DNA from 3 places in the Rhizobium sp. EC-SD404 genome. Region 2 is predicted to be linked to each of the others. Evidence: predicted binding sites of a transcription regulator. Region 2 holds the regulator's gene; each other region holds the start of a gene.
What was found. The regulator LexA, encoded in region 2, represses DNA repair genes until DNA is damaged. The targets are predictions, from matches to a motif close to TGTTCNNNNTGTGTTCNG.
Positions count from the first base shown of each region.

Region 1: the regulator LexA is predicted to act here: its motif matches at 3,609-3,626, upstream of recA (recombinase RecA).
Region 3: the regulator LexA is predicted to act here: its motif matches at 2,700-2,717, upstream of ruvC (crossover junction endodeoxyribonuclease RuvC).

Region 1 is NZ_LR701459.1:2,528,799-2,534,114, forward strand. It holds gene alaS (alanine--tRNA ligase) at 1-2,266, opposite strand, end outside; gene recA (recombinase RecA) at 2,466-3,551, opposite strand; gene GC125_RS12960 (carbohydrate kinase family protein) at 3,763-4,713, shown strand; gene GC125_RS12965 (pseudouridine-5'-phosphate glycosidase) at 4,773-5,316, shown strand, end outside.
Region 2 is NZ_LR701459.1:2,181,906-2,187,221, forward strand. It holds gene gltX (glutamate--tRNA ligase) at 1-586, opposite strand, end outside; gene GC125_RS11210 (ComEC/Rec2 family competence protein) at 733-3,285, shown strand; gene lexA (transcriptional repressor LexA) at 3,279-4,010, opposite strand; gene GC125_RS11220 (molybdopterin molybdotransferase MoeA) at 4,109-5,316, opposite strand, start outside.
Region 3 is NZ_LR701459.1:970,995-976,310, reverse strand. It holds gene GC125_RS05615 (NAD-dependent epimerase/dehydratase family protein) at 1-335, shown strand, start outside; gene ruvB (Holliday junction branch migration DNA helicase RuvB) at 348-1,388, opposite strand; gene ruvA (Holliday junction branch migration protein RuvA) at 1,467-2,084, opposite strand; gene ruvC (crossover junction endodeoxyribonuclease RuvC) at 2,143-2,655, opposite strand; gene GC125_RS05595 (LLM class flavin-dependent oxidoreductase) at 2,812-3,816, shown strand; gene GC125_RS05590 (SH3 domain-containing protein) at 3,942-4,634, shown strand; gene GC125_RS05585 (YebC/PmpR family DNA-binding transcriptional regulator) at 4,715-5,316, opposite strand, start outside.

The sequences.
Region 1 (5,316 bases), 350 kb from region 2:
ATTCGCGCTCGAGCCGCCTGCGCTCGTCCATCAGCGCTTCGACCCGCTCGACGACATCTGCCGGCTGAACCTTGAGGCTCGCCGCGATACGACGCACGCGCTCGTCCTGCTCGGCGAGATAGGCCCGTGCCGCCTCGCCGGTCAGCGCCTCGAGCCGCCGCACGCCGGCACTCACGCCCGCCTCACCCACAACCCGTACAAGGCCGATGTCGCCGGTTGCAGTCACATGGGTGCCGCCGCACAGCTCCACCGAATACGGCTTGCCGGCCTTGGCGCCCTCGATGCCGGTGCCCATCGACACGACACGCACCTCGTCACCGTATTTCTCACCGAAAAGCGCCATCGCGCCTTCCGCGATGGCATCCTCGACGCCCATCAGCCGCGTCGAGACAGGCGCGTTCTGCACGATGATGGCGTTCGCCATCTCTTCCACGCGCGCGATCTCCTCGACGCTCATGGGCTTCGGATGCGAAATGTCGAAGCGCAGCCGTTCCGGCGCCACGAGCGAGCCCTTCTGCGCGACGTGGGTACCCAGCACTTCGCGCAGCGCTTCGTGCAGCAGGTGTGTCGCCGAGTGGTTCTGCCGGAGCCGCGAGCGGCGCTTGTGGTCGACCGTCAGGACGATGTCCTGGCCACGCGAAACGCTGCCTTCGCGAACCGTCCCGATATGAACGAACAGGCCCTCGCCCTTCTTCTGCGTGTCAGTCACGTCGATGGTGAAACCTTCACCCGCGATCTTTCCCGTGTCGCCCATCTGGCCGCCGGACTCGCCGTAGAACGGCGTCTGGTTCGCCACGAGTTCGACGCTCTCGCCAGCGGATGCCGTTTCGATTTCCTGGCCGTCGCGCACAAGGGCAGCCACGATCCCTTCGGCCTGCTCGGTGTCGTAACCGAGAAAATCGGTGGCGCCGAAACGGTCACGCAGTTCGAACCAGACGCGTTCCGTCGCCGCATCGCCCGACCCGGACCACGCCGCGCGGGCTTCCGCCTTCTGGCGCGCCATCGCCGCGGTGAAGCCGTCGGTATCGACGCCGACGCCACGCAGCCGAAGCGCATCTTCCGTCAAATCCAGCGGGAAGCCGTAGGTGTCGTAAAGCTTGAACGCCGTCTCGCCATCCAGCCGGTCGCCCGAATTCAGCTCTGACGTCGCATCGTCCAGCAGCGTCAGGCCGCGGTCGAGCGTGCGGCGGAAGCGCGTTTCTTCGAGCTTCAGCGTCTCGGAAATCAGACCCTCCGCCCGTGCCAGTTCCGGATAGGCCCGGCCCATCTCGGAGACAAGCGTCGGCAGAAGCTTGTACATCAACGGATCTTGCGCGCCGAGAAGCCGCGCATGGCGCATTGCGCGGCGCATGATCCGGCGCAGCACGTAGCCGCGGCCTTCGTTCGACGGCAGCACGCCATCGGCGATCAGGAATGCGGACGAGCGCAGGTGATCGGCGATGACGCGATGGCTGGCGCGCTTGTCGCCCTCCGCCTTCACGCCCGTCGCCTCGACAGAAGCGGCGATCAGCGCACGGAAAAGATCGATGTCGTAATTGTCGTGCTTGCCCTGCAGCAGCGCGGCGACGCGCTCCAAGCCCATGCCCGTGTCGATCGAAGGCCGGGGCAATTCGATACGCTCGCCGCCGGCGAGCTGCTCGAACTGCATGAAGACGAGATTCCAGATCTCGATGAAGCGGTCGCCATCCTCGTTCGGCGATCCCGGTGGCCCGCCGGGGATGTGATCGCCATGATCGTAGAAGATTTCCGAGCACGGCCCGCAGGGACCGGTATCGCCCATCGCCCAGAAGTTGTCGCTCGTCGCAATGCGGATGATGCGGCTGTCCGGCAGGCCGGCGATCTTCTTCCACAGCGCGAAAGCGTCGTCATCCGTGTGGTAGACCGTCACCAGGAGCCGGTTCGCATCAATCCCGAAATCCTTGGTGATCAGGTTCCAGGCAAGCGTGATCGCCTGCTCCTTGAAATAGTCGCCGAAGGAAAAATTGCCGAGCATCTCGAAGAAGGTGTGATGGCGCGCCGTATAGCCGACATTGTCGAGGTCGTTGTGCTTGCCGCCGGCGCGCACGCATTTCTGCGCAGACGCTGCCGTCGAATACGGCCGCTGTTCCAGACCCGTGAAGACGTTCTTGAACTGGACCATCCCGGCATTGGTGAACATCAACGTCGGGTCGTTGCGCGGCACAAGCGGAGACGAGCTGACGACCTCGTGGCCATTGGCCTTGAAGAAGTCCAGAAATGCGCTGCGGATGTCGTTTACGCCGCTCATGAAACGCCCTTTTTCTTCTGTTCGACCAGCCCCCGATAGGGCCGCCAGCCTTTGTGTGTCCGGCTTTTATCGTTCGTCACAAACCCTGTCCAGCATCGCAAACGCCGCGCTTTGCGACTGCCTGAAACGAAGACGGCGGACCCGGATGGGGCCCGCCGCAATCGATCGATGCGAAACTGTTGAGGGAATGGCGGCCTCGTCAGCCGGCCGCGGCGTCGTCCGCGTCGTTGTCCGGCAGACCGTCATCGAAGAAATTCTCGGCGATCAGGCCGGCATTCTGGCGAATCGCCGTCTCGATCTCGCGGGCCGTATCCGGGTTGTCCTTGAGGAACTGGCGGGCATTGTCGCGCCCCTGCCCCAGACGCTGGCTGTTGTAGGAGAACCAGGAGCCCGACTTGTCGACGATGCCGGCCTTGACGCCGAGATCGACCAGTTCGCCGGTCTTGGAGATGCCTTCGCCATACATGATGTCGAATTCGATCACCTTCAGCGGCGGCGCCATCTTGTTCTTCACGACCTTGACGCGGGTCTGGTTGCCGACAGTCTCTTCGCGGTCCTTGACCGAGCCGATACGGCGGATGTCGAGGCGCACCGACGCATAGAACTTCAGCGCGTTGCCGCCCGTCGTCGTTTCCGGCGAGCCGAACATGACGCCGATCTTCATGCGGATCTGGTTGATGAAGATGACCATGCAGTTCGACCGCGAGATCGAAGCCGTCAGCTTGCGCAGCGCCTGGCTCATCAGACGCGCCTGAAGACCCGGCAGGCTGTCGCCCATCTCGCCTTCGATTTCAGCGCGCGGCGTCAGCGCCGCGACCGAATCGATGATCAGCACGTCGATGGCACCGGAGCGCACCAGCGTGTCGGTGATTTCGAGGGCCTGCTCGCCATTGTCGGGCTGCGAGATCAGGAGATTCTCAAGATCAACGCCAAGTTTGCGGGCATAGACCGGATCGAGCGCGTGCTCGGCATCGATGAAGCCGCAGATGCCACCGCGCTTCTGCGCTTCTGCAACGCAGTGCAGCGCCAACGTCGTCTTGCCCGAGCTTTCCGGTCCGTAAATCTCGATAATACGGCCCTTCGGCAGTCCGCCGACGCCGAGTGCGATATCGAGACCGAGCGAGCCGGTCGGAATGGTTTCGATCTCGACCACCTGCTCGTTCGAACCGAGCTTCATGATCGAGCCCTTGCCGAACGCGCGCTCGATCTGCGAGAGCGCCGCGTCGAGAGCCTTGCTTTTGTCCACCGAATTGTCCTCTACGAGCCGCAGCGAGTTCTGTGCCATATGATCCACCTTTAGGTTATTCGAGCCGGACAGGCAAACATGCCATCTGTTCTCGTTTGTACCTATTTTGTTCTCATTTGGCAAGTGCCTTCTAAATCTCTGGCCCGCCGTTGTTTTTCCACGTTTATTCCCGGATTGTTCCGCGCATGATCAGCATTACCCGCAAATCGGGAAAGAAGCCAGGATCACCTATCCTGTGGAAGGTTTGCCGTTGAGGCGATTCCTTGTCATCGGTGGGGCGCATCTCGATCGGCGCGGGCAGGTGAAGGGCCCGCTGCATCTCCACGCCAGCAATCCCGGGCAATGGGCGGAGATGGCCGGCGGCGGCGCGTTCAACGCCGCCCGCAATCTCGCGCGGCTTGGTCATGCGGTCCGTCTGGTGGCGCCGCGCGGCGGCGATCCAGCCGGCGAAACGGTGGCACGGGCGGCGGCCGATGCTGGCGTCGAGGATACGCCGATCACGTTCCTCGATCGGGCGACGCCCACCTATTCGGCCATTCTCGATTCGCACGGCGATCTCGTCGTCGCGCTTGCCGACATGGCGCTTTACGATGCCTTTTCGCCCCGCCAATGCGATCGCCGCACCCTGCGCGATGCCATAGCAGATGCCGATGCGGTGTTGGTCGACGCCAACCTCCCGGAAGCGACCATCGCGCGCCTGGCGCGGCGGTGCGACGAGGCAGGCCGGCCCTTGTCCGCCATCGCCATTTCGCCGGCCAAGATCGTGCGGCTGGAACCCGTGCTAGCCTCCCTCTCCAGCCTGTTCATGAACCGGCGCGAGGCCGAAGCGCTCGTCGGTCCGCTGGCAGACGACTGGCGGGCGCAGGCAGAGCAGCTGCGCGCCGCAGGCATCGAACGCGGCATTGTCACGGCCGGCGCCGGCGCGGCCCTCGCCTTCGATCGACATGAGACGTTCCTGCTGCCCGCGATCGAGGGCTGCAGCATCGTCGATGTCACCGGCGCCGGAGACGCGCTCGCTGCCGCCACCCTTGCCTTCCTGCAGAACGGACTGCCCTTCACCGATGCCTGCAGGCACGGCGTCGCCGCCGCCTCACTTGCCGTCGAAAGCGCCGAGCCGGCACCGCCCGGGCTGACGCTGAATGCCGTGCGGGCGCGCCTTGCCCTTGTGCCCCCGATCGATCCATTGCATCTGAAGCGCTAGCCGGGCGCGAGCCGCCACGACGTTATCCCGATGCAGACACAAGCCGTGAGAAGACGAAGATGAGCCTGAAAGACGAAACCGGTCTTATCGCCTATGCCCCGGATGTTGCCGAGGCGCGGGCGTCCGGCAAGCCCATCGTGGCACTGGAATCGACCATCATCACCCACGGCATGCCCTTTCCGGGCAACCTCGACATGGCCCGGGCGGTCGAGGCCATCGTGCGCGAGGAAGGCGCAACGCCCGCCACGATCGCCGTCATCGATGGTGTCCTGAATGTCGGCCTGTCGGACGAAACGCTCGCCGCCCTCGCCTTGCGCAAGGATGCGATGAAGCTGTCGCGCGCCGATCTCGCCTTCGCCCTGGCTGAAGGCCGCACAGGCGCCACGACGGTTGCCGCCACCATGATCGCCGCCGCCCATGCCGGCATCGGCGTCTTTGCCACAGGCGGCATTGGCGGCGTCCATCGCGGCGCCGAAACGAGCTTCGATATCTCCGCCGATCTCGACGAGCTTGCCCGCACCGGCGTCATCGTCGTCTCCGCCGGCGCCAAGGCCATCCTCGATGTGCCGAAAACGCTCGAAGTGCTGGAAACCCGCGGCGTGC
Region 2 (5,316 bases):
CCATGTCATGGTCGTCGACCACGACTGCGAGCATGTAGGTCGGATTGCCGTCCGAGCGGAGGATGATGAAATCGTCGAGATCGGCATTGGGGAAGCGCACGTCGCCCTGTACGCGGTCCTGGACCAGCGTCTCGCCATCGCGCGGCGCCTTGATGCGGATGGCGGGTTTGACGCCTTCCGGTGCTTCGGAAGCATCGCGGTCGCGCCAGCGCCCGTCATAGCGCGGCGGCTTGCCGGCGGCACGCTGCGCTTCGCGCATCGCATCCAGTTCCTCTGCCGAGGCATAGCAGTGATAGGCCTCGCCACGCTTCACCAGTTCCTCAGCGATTTCGCGGTGACGCTCGGCCCGTTCGAACTGCGAGATCGGTTCGCCATCCCAGGAGAGACCCAACCAGGTCAGCCCGTCGAGAATGGCATCGACGGCAGCATCGGTCGAGCGCGCGCGATCGGTATCCTCGATGCGCAGCAGCATCTTGCCGCCCCGGTTCTGGGAATAAAGCCAATTGAACAGAGCCGTTCGCGCGCCGCCGATATGGAGGTATCCAGTGGGCGAGGGTGCGAAGCGGGTGACGATCCCTTCGGACATGATCTTGAACCTGTCAGTGATGCTGGGTTGAGCGACAATCGGGCCTTTGAAGGCCGCATCGGCATGTTGGCGGTGATCTAACACACGAGGGCGACAGCGCAAGGCTTGCGGTGTATCGTGCACCAAGGCGAGGGGGCCTGAACCGCATGGCGCATGCCGATGCTGAACGCGAGCCAGTGAATGGCTCCGCTTGCGAGCGGACTGCGTTTGCGTTCGACCCGCCCGATCCCTATGTCGACGACGATCCCGAAAGCGACCCTCTGCGCACTGTCAGCCGTTCTCAATCTCGGCGTCCGCGTTTGCCGCAATGGAATTTGAGGCAGGCGCTTGAGGAAGAGCGTGGCCATGGCGCGCTGTTTCTCTGGGCTTCCGCTTTCTTCGCGACCGGCGCCGCGCTCTGGCGCATCTTGCCGAGTGATCCGCCGTTTCTTGTGACGTTCGGTTTGACCGTGGCAGTCGGATTGGCCGCGGCACTCACCTCGAACCGGCTGCGAAACCTGCTGAGCGCGCTGTGCCTGATCCTTGCCGGGCTGGCCTCCGCAGCGGCGGAGGCGGATCGCCGCGCAATCACCGTGCTGGACAGTCCGGTGGTAACAACGATCTCCGGTCGGGTGCTGGCACGCGAAATCGATGAGGAGGGGCGTTGGCGCTACCTGGTCGAAGTCAGGTCTACGCACGACCCGACATTGCGGCGGCCGCCAGAACGCGTGCGGCTGCTGGCGCGCAGCGACCATCCCGATATCGAGATCGGCGCGTCCATCATCGGCCTGGCGCGTCTGGCGCCCCCATCTGGTCCCGCGATGCCAGGCACGTTCGATTTCGCCTTCAACTCCTATTTCGCCGGTATCGGAGCCTTCGGCTTCTTCTACGGGCCACCCGGTATCATGCCCGGTGAAAGGGTCGATGAGGGTTTCGAAGATCGGATCGCGCAATGGACGACCGAACTGCGCGAAACCATCGCCTTTCGGATCAAGGAGGTGATCCCGGGGGATGCGGGCGCCGTCGCGGCGGCGATGACCGTGTCCGACCGCCGCTCGATCTCCGAGGAGACGAACGAAGCCTTCCGCATCACCGGGCTCGCCCACATCCTCTCGATCTCCGGCCTGCACATGTCGCTGGCAGCAGCCTTGATGTTCACCGGGCTGCGCCTTGGCTTCGCGCTCGTGCCGGGCATCGCCCAGGCCTGGCCCGTCAAGAAATTCGCGGCGCTCGGCGCCATCGGCACTTCCACCTTCTACCTGCTGATTTCAGGAGCCGTCATCTCCGCGCAACGGGCGTGGATCATGGTGGTCGTCATGCTGGTCGCGGTGCTGCTCGATCGGGCCGCGCTGACTATGCGCAACGTCGCGATCGCGGCCTTTCTCATCCTTCTCGTCACGCCGTCGGCGGTGACATCGCCCGGTTTCCAGATGTCTTTCGCGGCCACTGCGGCCCTCATCGCCGCCTATGGCGGCTGGGCCGCGCGCAACAAGAACAAGGCTCCGGAGTTCTCCAGCGCCAAACCGGGCTTCGTCTGGCGCTGGACGGGGCTGATCCTCGGCTTGGCCGTGACCTCGCTGATCGCCGGAGCCGCGACGGGGATATTCTCCGCTCACCACTTCCACCGCATGTCGAGCTACGGGATGATCGCCAATGTGATCGCAATGCCCGTCATCTCCATCATCGTCATGCCGTTCGGCACCCTTGCGCTCCTGACGATGCCGTTCGGCCTCGACGCGATCTTCCTCACGATCATGGGTGTTGGTCTCCAGGCGGTCATTGCCATCGGCCATCATGTCGCCGACTATGGCGACGGTTTTGCTACGGGTCAGATTCCGGGTGCCGTCACTGCGCTTCTGTCGCTGGCGTTGCTCATTCTCGTCTTTGCCCGAACATGGCTGCGAAATGTCGCGATGATACCCGCGTCTGCCGCCGCGCTGATCATGGTGTCCGACATACGCGCCGACCCGCCATTGCTGCTGATCGCAGAGGACGGCCGCTTGGCCGCGATCTTGCGCGATGACGGCTTGGCCACCAACCGTGCGCGTCCGAGCAGCTTCATCTTCGATCAGTGGGCGACGGCAACCCGGCTGGAGACCCATGTCCCGCCAATCGTCGTTGTCGATGCACAGGCTGACCACACGTCAACCCAGGCGCCTGCCGAGCCGGTCGAGGGCGAAGCCGAAATCGACCCCGCCATTGCCTACGGAATGATGCGTCAGGCGATCCGCGAACTGAGTGATGGGCAAATAACAGGCGTGTTCCAATGCCGCCGAGGTGCGTTTTGCGTGGCTCGCATGGAAAACGGCACAACGATCGCCTGGCTGGAGGAGCCGGCCTATGTCGGCCCCGCATGCGACATGACCGATATCGCGATCATTCCGATACCGCTGTCGATGCGCGAATGCCGGTCGGGCGCGACGCTCTTCACCGCCCGCACATTGCGTGAGACCGGCGCAATCGCCGTCTACGCTGAAACGAGGGGAGACGGATTCGCGGCGAACGAAGCGCGTGCTGCAGGCAATGGGCAGAGTGCACACCTTGACCAGCAGCCGACGTTCCGCTTCGAGCAGTCTGCCGGCCGGATGCGCGCTTGGACGCGACACCGCTACTATGACTGGAGAACGGGAAGTTTTGCCGAGCCCGGCACGGATGGCGCCTCTTCCGTCAACACGAACATGAGCGGAGACGGAAGAGCTGCCGATAGCCTGGATCAGTGATAGCGCCGAATGAGCCCGACGAGCTTCCCCTGGATCTTGACGCGATCCGGGCCGAAAATCCGCGTTTCATAAGCCGGGTTGGCGGCCTCGAGCGCGACGGATGCACCTTTGCGACGGAAACGCTTCAACGTCGCTTCCTCGTCGTCGACCAGAGCCACGACGATGTCGCCGGGATTGGCCGTCGAGGAGTTCTTGATGATGACCGTGTCGCCGTCGAAGATGCCGGCTTCGATCATCGAATCGCCCTTGACCTCGAGCGCGTAATGTTCGCCGCCGCCGAGCATGTCCGGTGGAACGGCAATCGAATGGGTATTGTTCTGGATGGCGGAGATCGGCACACCCGCCGCGATACGGCCCATGACGGGCACGCTGATGGCGCGATTGTCGTTGTCGCGCGGCATCTCGCTCTGGCGGCGCTCGGCTGCAATCTCGGGCTTCGGCGTCTTGCCAAGCGATCCTTCGATGACACTCGGCGAAAAGCCGCGACGCTGCGGCACTGCCGCGTTGTAGCTGTCCGGCAGCTTGATGACTTCCAGCGCACGCGCACGGTTCGGCAGACGGCGAATGAAGCCGCGTTCCTCTAGCGCGATGATGAGGCGGTGGATCCCCGATTTAGACGCGAGATCGAGGGCTTCTTTCATCTCGTCGAAAGATGGCGGTACGCCGCTTTCCTTCAGACGCTCATGGATGAAAAGAAGCAGTTCCTGCTGCTTACGCGTCAACATCGGCTGCTTGGGCCCCCGCTCGATCGGATGGAAACAAATGTGGAACACACTTTATCTGTTCCTTTTGTGTTCCGCAAGTCCGCCAGGGAAAACCGTGGCTAGATCCGTCGCAAGACGATCGCCCGCACGGTGTCTCCCATCTTGGCGGCGGGGGCAAATGGTTGCCGGATGACGAGGCCGTCCGCCTCGGCGAACACGCGCATCATGGAGGAATCCTGCTTGGTGGCAGGGGTGGCGACCAACTTTCCGTCCGCCCGTCGGCGCATCGCCGCGCGCAGATAATCCTGGCGCACGTCGTTTTCGGCGAGGTCGACATCCAGAACCGCATCCACCATCTGCAGATGATGGGCGCGGCCAGCGAGCTTTGCGATCAGCGGCGTGAGGAAGACGTAAGAGCAGACGAGGCTCGAAACCGGGTTTCCGGGCAATCCCAGAACATGCATCGGGCCGATGCGGCCGCTCATCAGAGGTTTGCCGGGGCGCATGGCGATCTTCCAGAACGCCAACTCAAGGCCGCGCGATTCCAGCACGTTGCGAACGAGGTCGTGATCGCCGACCGAGGCGCCACCAAGCGTTACGAGGATATCGGCGCCTGCCGCCTGTGCGGCATCGATCGATCGATTCAGGGCATCCTCGGTGTCGGCGGCGATGCCGAGGTCGATCGGGTCGCCTCCTGCTTCCTTGACGATCGCAGCGACACCGAAGCTGTTGGATGCGATGATCTGATCGTCTCGTGGGTCCGCGCCCGGCTGCACGAGTTCGTCGCCAGTCGCGAGGATGGCGACGCGCGGACGACGATGAACGGGCAGGGAAGGGAGGTTCATGGCTGCTGCCAGTGTCAGCCGGCCGGCATCGAGCATCGCGCCCTTGGCAATGACCGTTTCACCCCGGTGGAAATCGAGGCCTGCACGCCGCACGAAACGCCCGGACTGGACAGGCTCTAGAACGTCGATCCGGTTTGCGTCGAGGGGCCTTGCGTTTTCCTGGATGAGAATCGCATCGGCACCGTGCGGAACCGGCGCGCCGGTAAAGATGCGGACGGTCTCGCCGCGTCCGATGGCGCCTGGGAAACCATGGCCGGCGGCCGATTCGCCGATGACGGTGAGCGTGGCGCCTGGTTCTGCCGTATCGGCTGCAATCACGGCGTAGCCGTCCATGGCGGAGGCGGGAAACGGAGGTTGATCGCGCCTCGCGATAAGTGGTTCGGCGAGCACGCGGCCCCACGCGGCATTCAAAGGCACATTCTCGATATCGTCGATCGGTCGAGCGTCAGCGAGGATCAGCGACAGTGCATCATCGACGGGCA
Region 3 (5,316 bases), 1.2 Mb from region 2:
TTGCGGATTTCCTGGACGGTCAGACGATCGCGCCGCGTGTGGCGACGGAAGTGCACGGTTTCGATGTCGCGCAGGCCGTTCTTCTCCTTCTGCGGTATACCGATATCAACGCCATCGCCGGACGGGTGTTCAACGTTTCCGACATCCTGCTGGATCAACACGACCTTTTAGGCCGGGTCGCTGCGCTCTCGGGTATCGAGAGACAGCCTCCAGACCCCGCCGATAGAACATCGGTCGACGTCATGGATTGCACCGTGCTCAAAAAGCTCGGCTGGCGCCCGGGAGGCTTCGACCTGCTGGAAGAAACGCTGCCCGACTTGATCAGGCCTCGTTAGGCTGACGACGGATCAGTCCTCGTCGAACTGAATGCGAAACTGCGTCGCTTCCAAATCCTTCGGTGCGTTGAGACCGAGGTGTTTCCAAGCGTTGGCAGTGAGGACCCGGCCGCGCGGCGTGCGCTGGATGAAGCCCTGCTGGATCAGATAGGGCTCGATGATGTCCTCGATCGCATCGCGCGGTTCCGAGAGGCCGGCGGCGATCGTTTCGATGCCCACTGGGCCCCCACCGAAATTCTTGGCGATCATGAAGAGATAGCGTCGGTCGAGTTGGTCGAGGCCGAGCGCATCCACTTCCAGGCGCGTCAGCGCCTCGTCGGCGACCTTGCGATCCACAGCTTCGGCGCGCGCGACCTCGGCGAAATCGCGCACACGGCGCAGCAGCCTGCCGGCGATACGCGGCGTGCCACGGGCACGGCGGGCGACTTCGAGCGCGCCATCCTCGGTCATCGGCAGGCCCATGATGCGGGCACCGCGCCGGACGATCAGTTCCAGTTCTGGAACGGTATAGAAATTGAGCCTCACCGGAATGCCGAAGCGGTCACGCAACGGGGTGGTGAGGAGGCCAAGCCGCGTCGTGGCGGCAACGAGCGTGAAATTGGCGAGATCGATCTTCACGGAACGGGCCGCCGGCCCTTCGCCGATGATGAGATCGAGCTGGAAATCTTCCATCGCCGGATAGAGAATTTCCTCGACCGCCGGGCTGAGGCGATGGATTTCGTCGATGAAGAGAACATCGCGCTCTTCGAGATTGGTCAAGAGAGCGGCGAGATCGCCGGCCTTGGCGATGACGGGGCCGGATGTCGCACGGAAATTGACGCCGAGTTCCTTGGCCATGATCTGCGCGAGCGTCGTCTTTCCAAGGCCAGGCGGGCCAACGAACAGCACGTGATCGAGTGCCTCGCCGCGTGCCTTGGCGGCCTCGATGAAGATCTTGAGGTTCGCGCGCGCTTCGGCCTGGCCGGTGAAATCGTCGAGCGTCTGCGGCCGCAGAGACGCCTCGGCGTCCTCGCCGCGCTTTTCTGCATCGATGAGACGAGCGGGATCACTCATTGGCGTTGGCCGAGGTCGGTGAACGGGTCATGCCATCGGTGTAGTCCAGCCGCTCGGCGCTCGCAATCGCACCGCAGTTCATGGCCTTGCCAGTTCCTTCAGCCCCAGACGGATAAGCTTAGCGCTGTCGGCGTCTTCGCCGGCGTTCTTCACGGCGACCGCGACGGCGTTCGCCGCCTGGTCGCGTGAATAGCCGAGATTGGTAAGCGCGGAGACCGCATCCGAGATGGGTGCGGAGGCGACGCCCTCGCCGAGTTCTTGCTTGAAACCAATCGCGCCTGCGGCATCGCCGGCAAAGGCGGGCGCCTTCGCCTTCAGTTCCGTGACGATGCGCTGGGCGACCTTGGGTCCGATACCCGGTGCGCGCGCCACGGTCGCCTTGTCCTGAAGCGCGATGGCATTGGCGAGCTCGGATGCCGTCAGCGTCGTCAGGACGGCCAGCGCCACCTTGGAGCCCACGCCCTGCACGCTCTGCAGCAGGCGGAACCATTCGCGTTCCAGCGGGCTGGTGAAGCCATAGAGCCGCAACACATCTTCGCGCACATAGGTCTCGATTTGGAGGATCACGGCCTCGCCGGCGGTCAGTTTCGCCAGCGTTCGGCCGGAGCAATAGGCAACGTAACCAACGCCGTGGACGTCGACGACGACATGGTCTTCGCCGATCTCGTCCACCGTGCCTTTCAGTTTTCCGATCATGGAACAGCTATCCGATTGTGGGCTGGGCAGATATTTTTCGTCGCCAGATCGCCGTCATCTATGCGCTCGCGAGCCTCAGCCGGCCGGCTGCACTTTGACGGTGGTGGGCGTGGCAGATGGCGATGGCAATGGCGTCCGCGGCATCGTCGGTGTCGAACGTCGCCTTCGGCAGGAGCACCTTCACCATCATGTGGATTTGCGTTTTGTCGCCGTGGCCGACGCCGATGACCGTCTTCTTCACCGCATTGGGCGCGTATTCGGCGACCGGCAAGCCGGCGAGCGCCGGCACAAGCATGACGACGCCGCGCGCCTGGCCGAGCTTCAGGGTCGCGACCGCATCCTTGTTGACGAATGTCTGCTCCACGGCTGCTTCGTCCGGCTTCATTTCATGGAGAATGGCGGCGAGACCCTCGTGCAATTGCTTGAGACGGGTCGCCAGATCGCATTTCTCGTCGGACCGGATCGTGCCTGATCCCACGAAGCGCAGCGAGTTGCCGAGCGCATCGACCATCGCCCAGCCGGTACGGCGCAGGCCCGGATCGATACCCATGATGCGAATCGTCTGTTGCATGCGCGAAACCCTAGCTGCTGATGCCATGTTCTGCCACGCATCTCGTGAACAAAAGAGAAACAAACTGAGGATCGAACGGAGAAGGTGGCGGTGGAGGGTCGCAGCACCTAAATCTCTCCCAACACCCAACGCGCTTTCGCTGCCAAAGGACCAGTCATGGTACCCCTCTCCATTCTCGATCTCTCGCCCATCGCCGAAGACCAGACGCCGGCCGATGCGCTGAAAGGCTCCCTGAAGCTCGCCCAGAAAGCCGAGGCGCTTGGCTACAATCGCTTCTGGCTTGCCGAGCATCACAACATGCATGGCATCGCTTCTGCTGCGACCGCCGTCGTGATCGGTCACGTGGCCGGTGGGACGAAGACGATCCGCGTCGGCTCGGGCGGCGTCATGCTGCCGAACCATTCGCCGCTGGTGATTGCCGAACAGTTCGGCACGCTCGAAGCCCTCTACCCCGGCCGCATCGATCTCGGGCTTGGTCGCGCGCCCGGTACCGACGGACTGACCGCAAGGGCCCTGCGCCGCAATCTCGATGCCGGAGCCGAAAACTTTCCGAACGACGTCGTCGAATTGATGACGTTGCTCGGCGCGCCACAACCCGGCCAGCGCGTGCATGCGGTTCCGGGCGAGAACTCCCATGTGCCGATCTGGCTCCTCGGCTCCAGCCTATACTCCGCACAGCTTGCGGCGATGCTCGGCCTGCCTTTCGCCTTCGCATCGCACTTTGCGCCGGATTCGCTGATGCAGGCGCTCGCAATCTATCGTGAGAAGTTCCAGCCCTCCGCCGTGCTCGACAAGCCCTATGCGATGGCGGGCGTTATGGCCGCACCGGCCGAAAGCGACGAGGAAGGGGCATTCCTCTTTACCTCGGCGCAGCAGCAATTCGTCAATCTGCGTCGGGGCACGCCCGGGCGGACGCCGAAGCCGGTCGAATCGATGGACGAAATCTGGACCGCAAACGAAAAGATCGGCATCGAACATACGTTCCAATACGCTCTCGTCGGTTCCCCCGAGACGGTGCGCGAAAAGACGGATCGGTTCCTTGAACTGACCAAGGTGGACGAATTGATCGTCTCGTTGCCAATCCATGATCTCGACAAGCGGCTGAGAGGTCTCGAAATCCTGGCCGGCATGCGCGACGAAATGGCCAGGCAGGCAGCCTGAATGCGTCGATGAACGGCGTATGAACCGCTAAGCCATCCTTCGTTCAGGATCGGGACGCTAAATCTGTCTTCATGCTTCGCCCCTGAATGCATCGAAGAGCCCAAAAAGGCCGCAAGGAGAGTGAGATGAAGAAGTTCATAGTCGCCGCAGCAGCATCGCTGGCCGCACTGGTCGCGCTGCCCAGCATCGCATCTGCAGCACCAGGCTTTGTCACGACCAATTTGAACGTGCGGTCCGGTCCCGGCACGCAGTATCCGGCGGTCACCGTATTTCCTGCAGGCGCCCAGGTTGACGTCATCGGTTGCACGGCCGGCCCCGGCTGGTGCGATGTACAAGGCGGCGGCGTGCGCGGCTGGGTCTCGGCCAGCTATCTCGACCTGTCCTACGACAACCGCCGCGTCCGCGCTCCGAGCTATGTCGCACGGATCGGGATTCCGACGGTCACCTTCTCCATCGGCAATTATTGGGACCGCCATTACCGCGGCCAGGGCTTCTACCGTGATCGCGGCCGTTACGAAGGCCGTCCGGTCGTCGTCCGTCCCGATCGTCCAGGCCGTCCCGTGATCGTGCAGCCTGACCGTCCCGGTCGCCCCGGCATCGGTAATCCGGGCCGTCCAAACCAGGTCGAGCGCCGCGAAGACCGTCGCGAGTTCCGTCAGGATGCCCGTGAAGATCGCCGCGAATTCCGCCAGGACCGACGTGAGGATCGCCAGGAGTTCCGCCAGGAGCGTCGTGAGGATCGCCGCGACAACCGCGTCGAACGCCGTGACGATCGACAGGATCCCCGCCAGCCGCGTCGCGAGTTCCGGCAGTACTGATCGGCGGTTGATCGAAACAAGCTAAAAAAAAGCCCGCATCGGGAGACCGATGCGGGCTTTTGCATTTCAAATATGGCGTGTCAGGCAGACAGCTTGGCCATGACCTCGTCGGAAATCTCGAAATTGGCGTAGACGTTCTGGACGTCGTCGTCATCGTCGAGAACGTCGATCAGCTTCATCACTGAAAGCGCCCGCTCCTCGTCGACCGGGGTCGAAGTCTGGGGTTTCCAGATCGCCTTGACCGACTCGGCTTCACCGAGCTTCTCCTCGAGCGCCTTCGACACTTCGCCGATATCCTCGAAAGCGCAGATCACGACGTGGCCGTTCTCGTCGGATACGACATCCTCGGCTCCCGCTTCGATGGCCGCTTCCATCACCGTGTCGGCATCGCCGGCCGCTGGCTTGTAGACGATTTCGCCCACACGGTTGAAGCTGAAGGCAACCGAGCCGGTTTCGCCAAGCGCCCCGCCGGACTTGGTGAACGCCGCGCGCACATTCGAAGCGGTGCGGTTGCGGTTGTCTGTCAATGCTTCCACGATGAGAGCGACGCCGCCCGGGCCGTAGCCTTCGTAGCGGATTTCTTCGTAGCTCTCGGCATCGCCGCCGGACGCCTTCTTGATGGCGCGCTCGATATTGTCCTTGGGCATGGACTGCGCCTTGGCGTTCTGGATCGCCAGGCGCA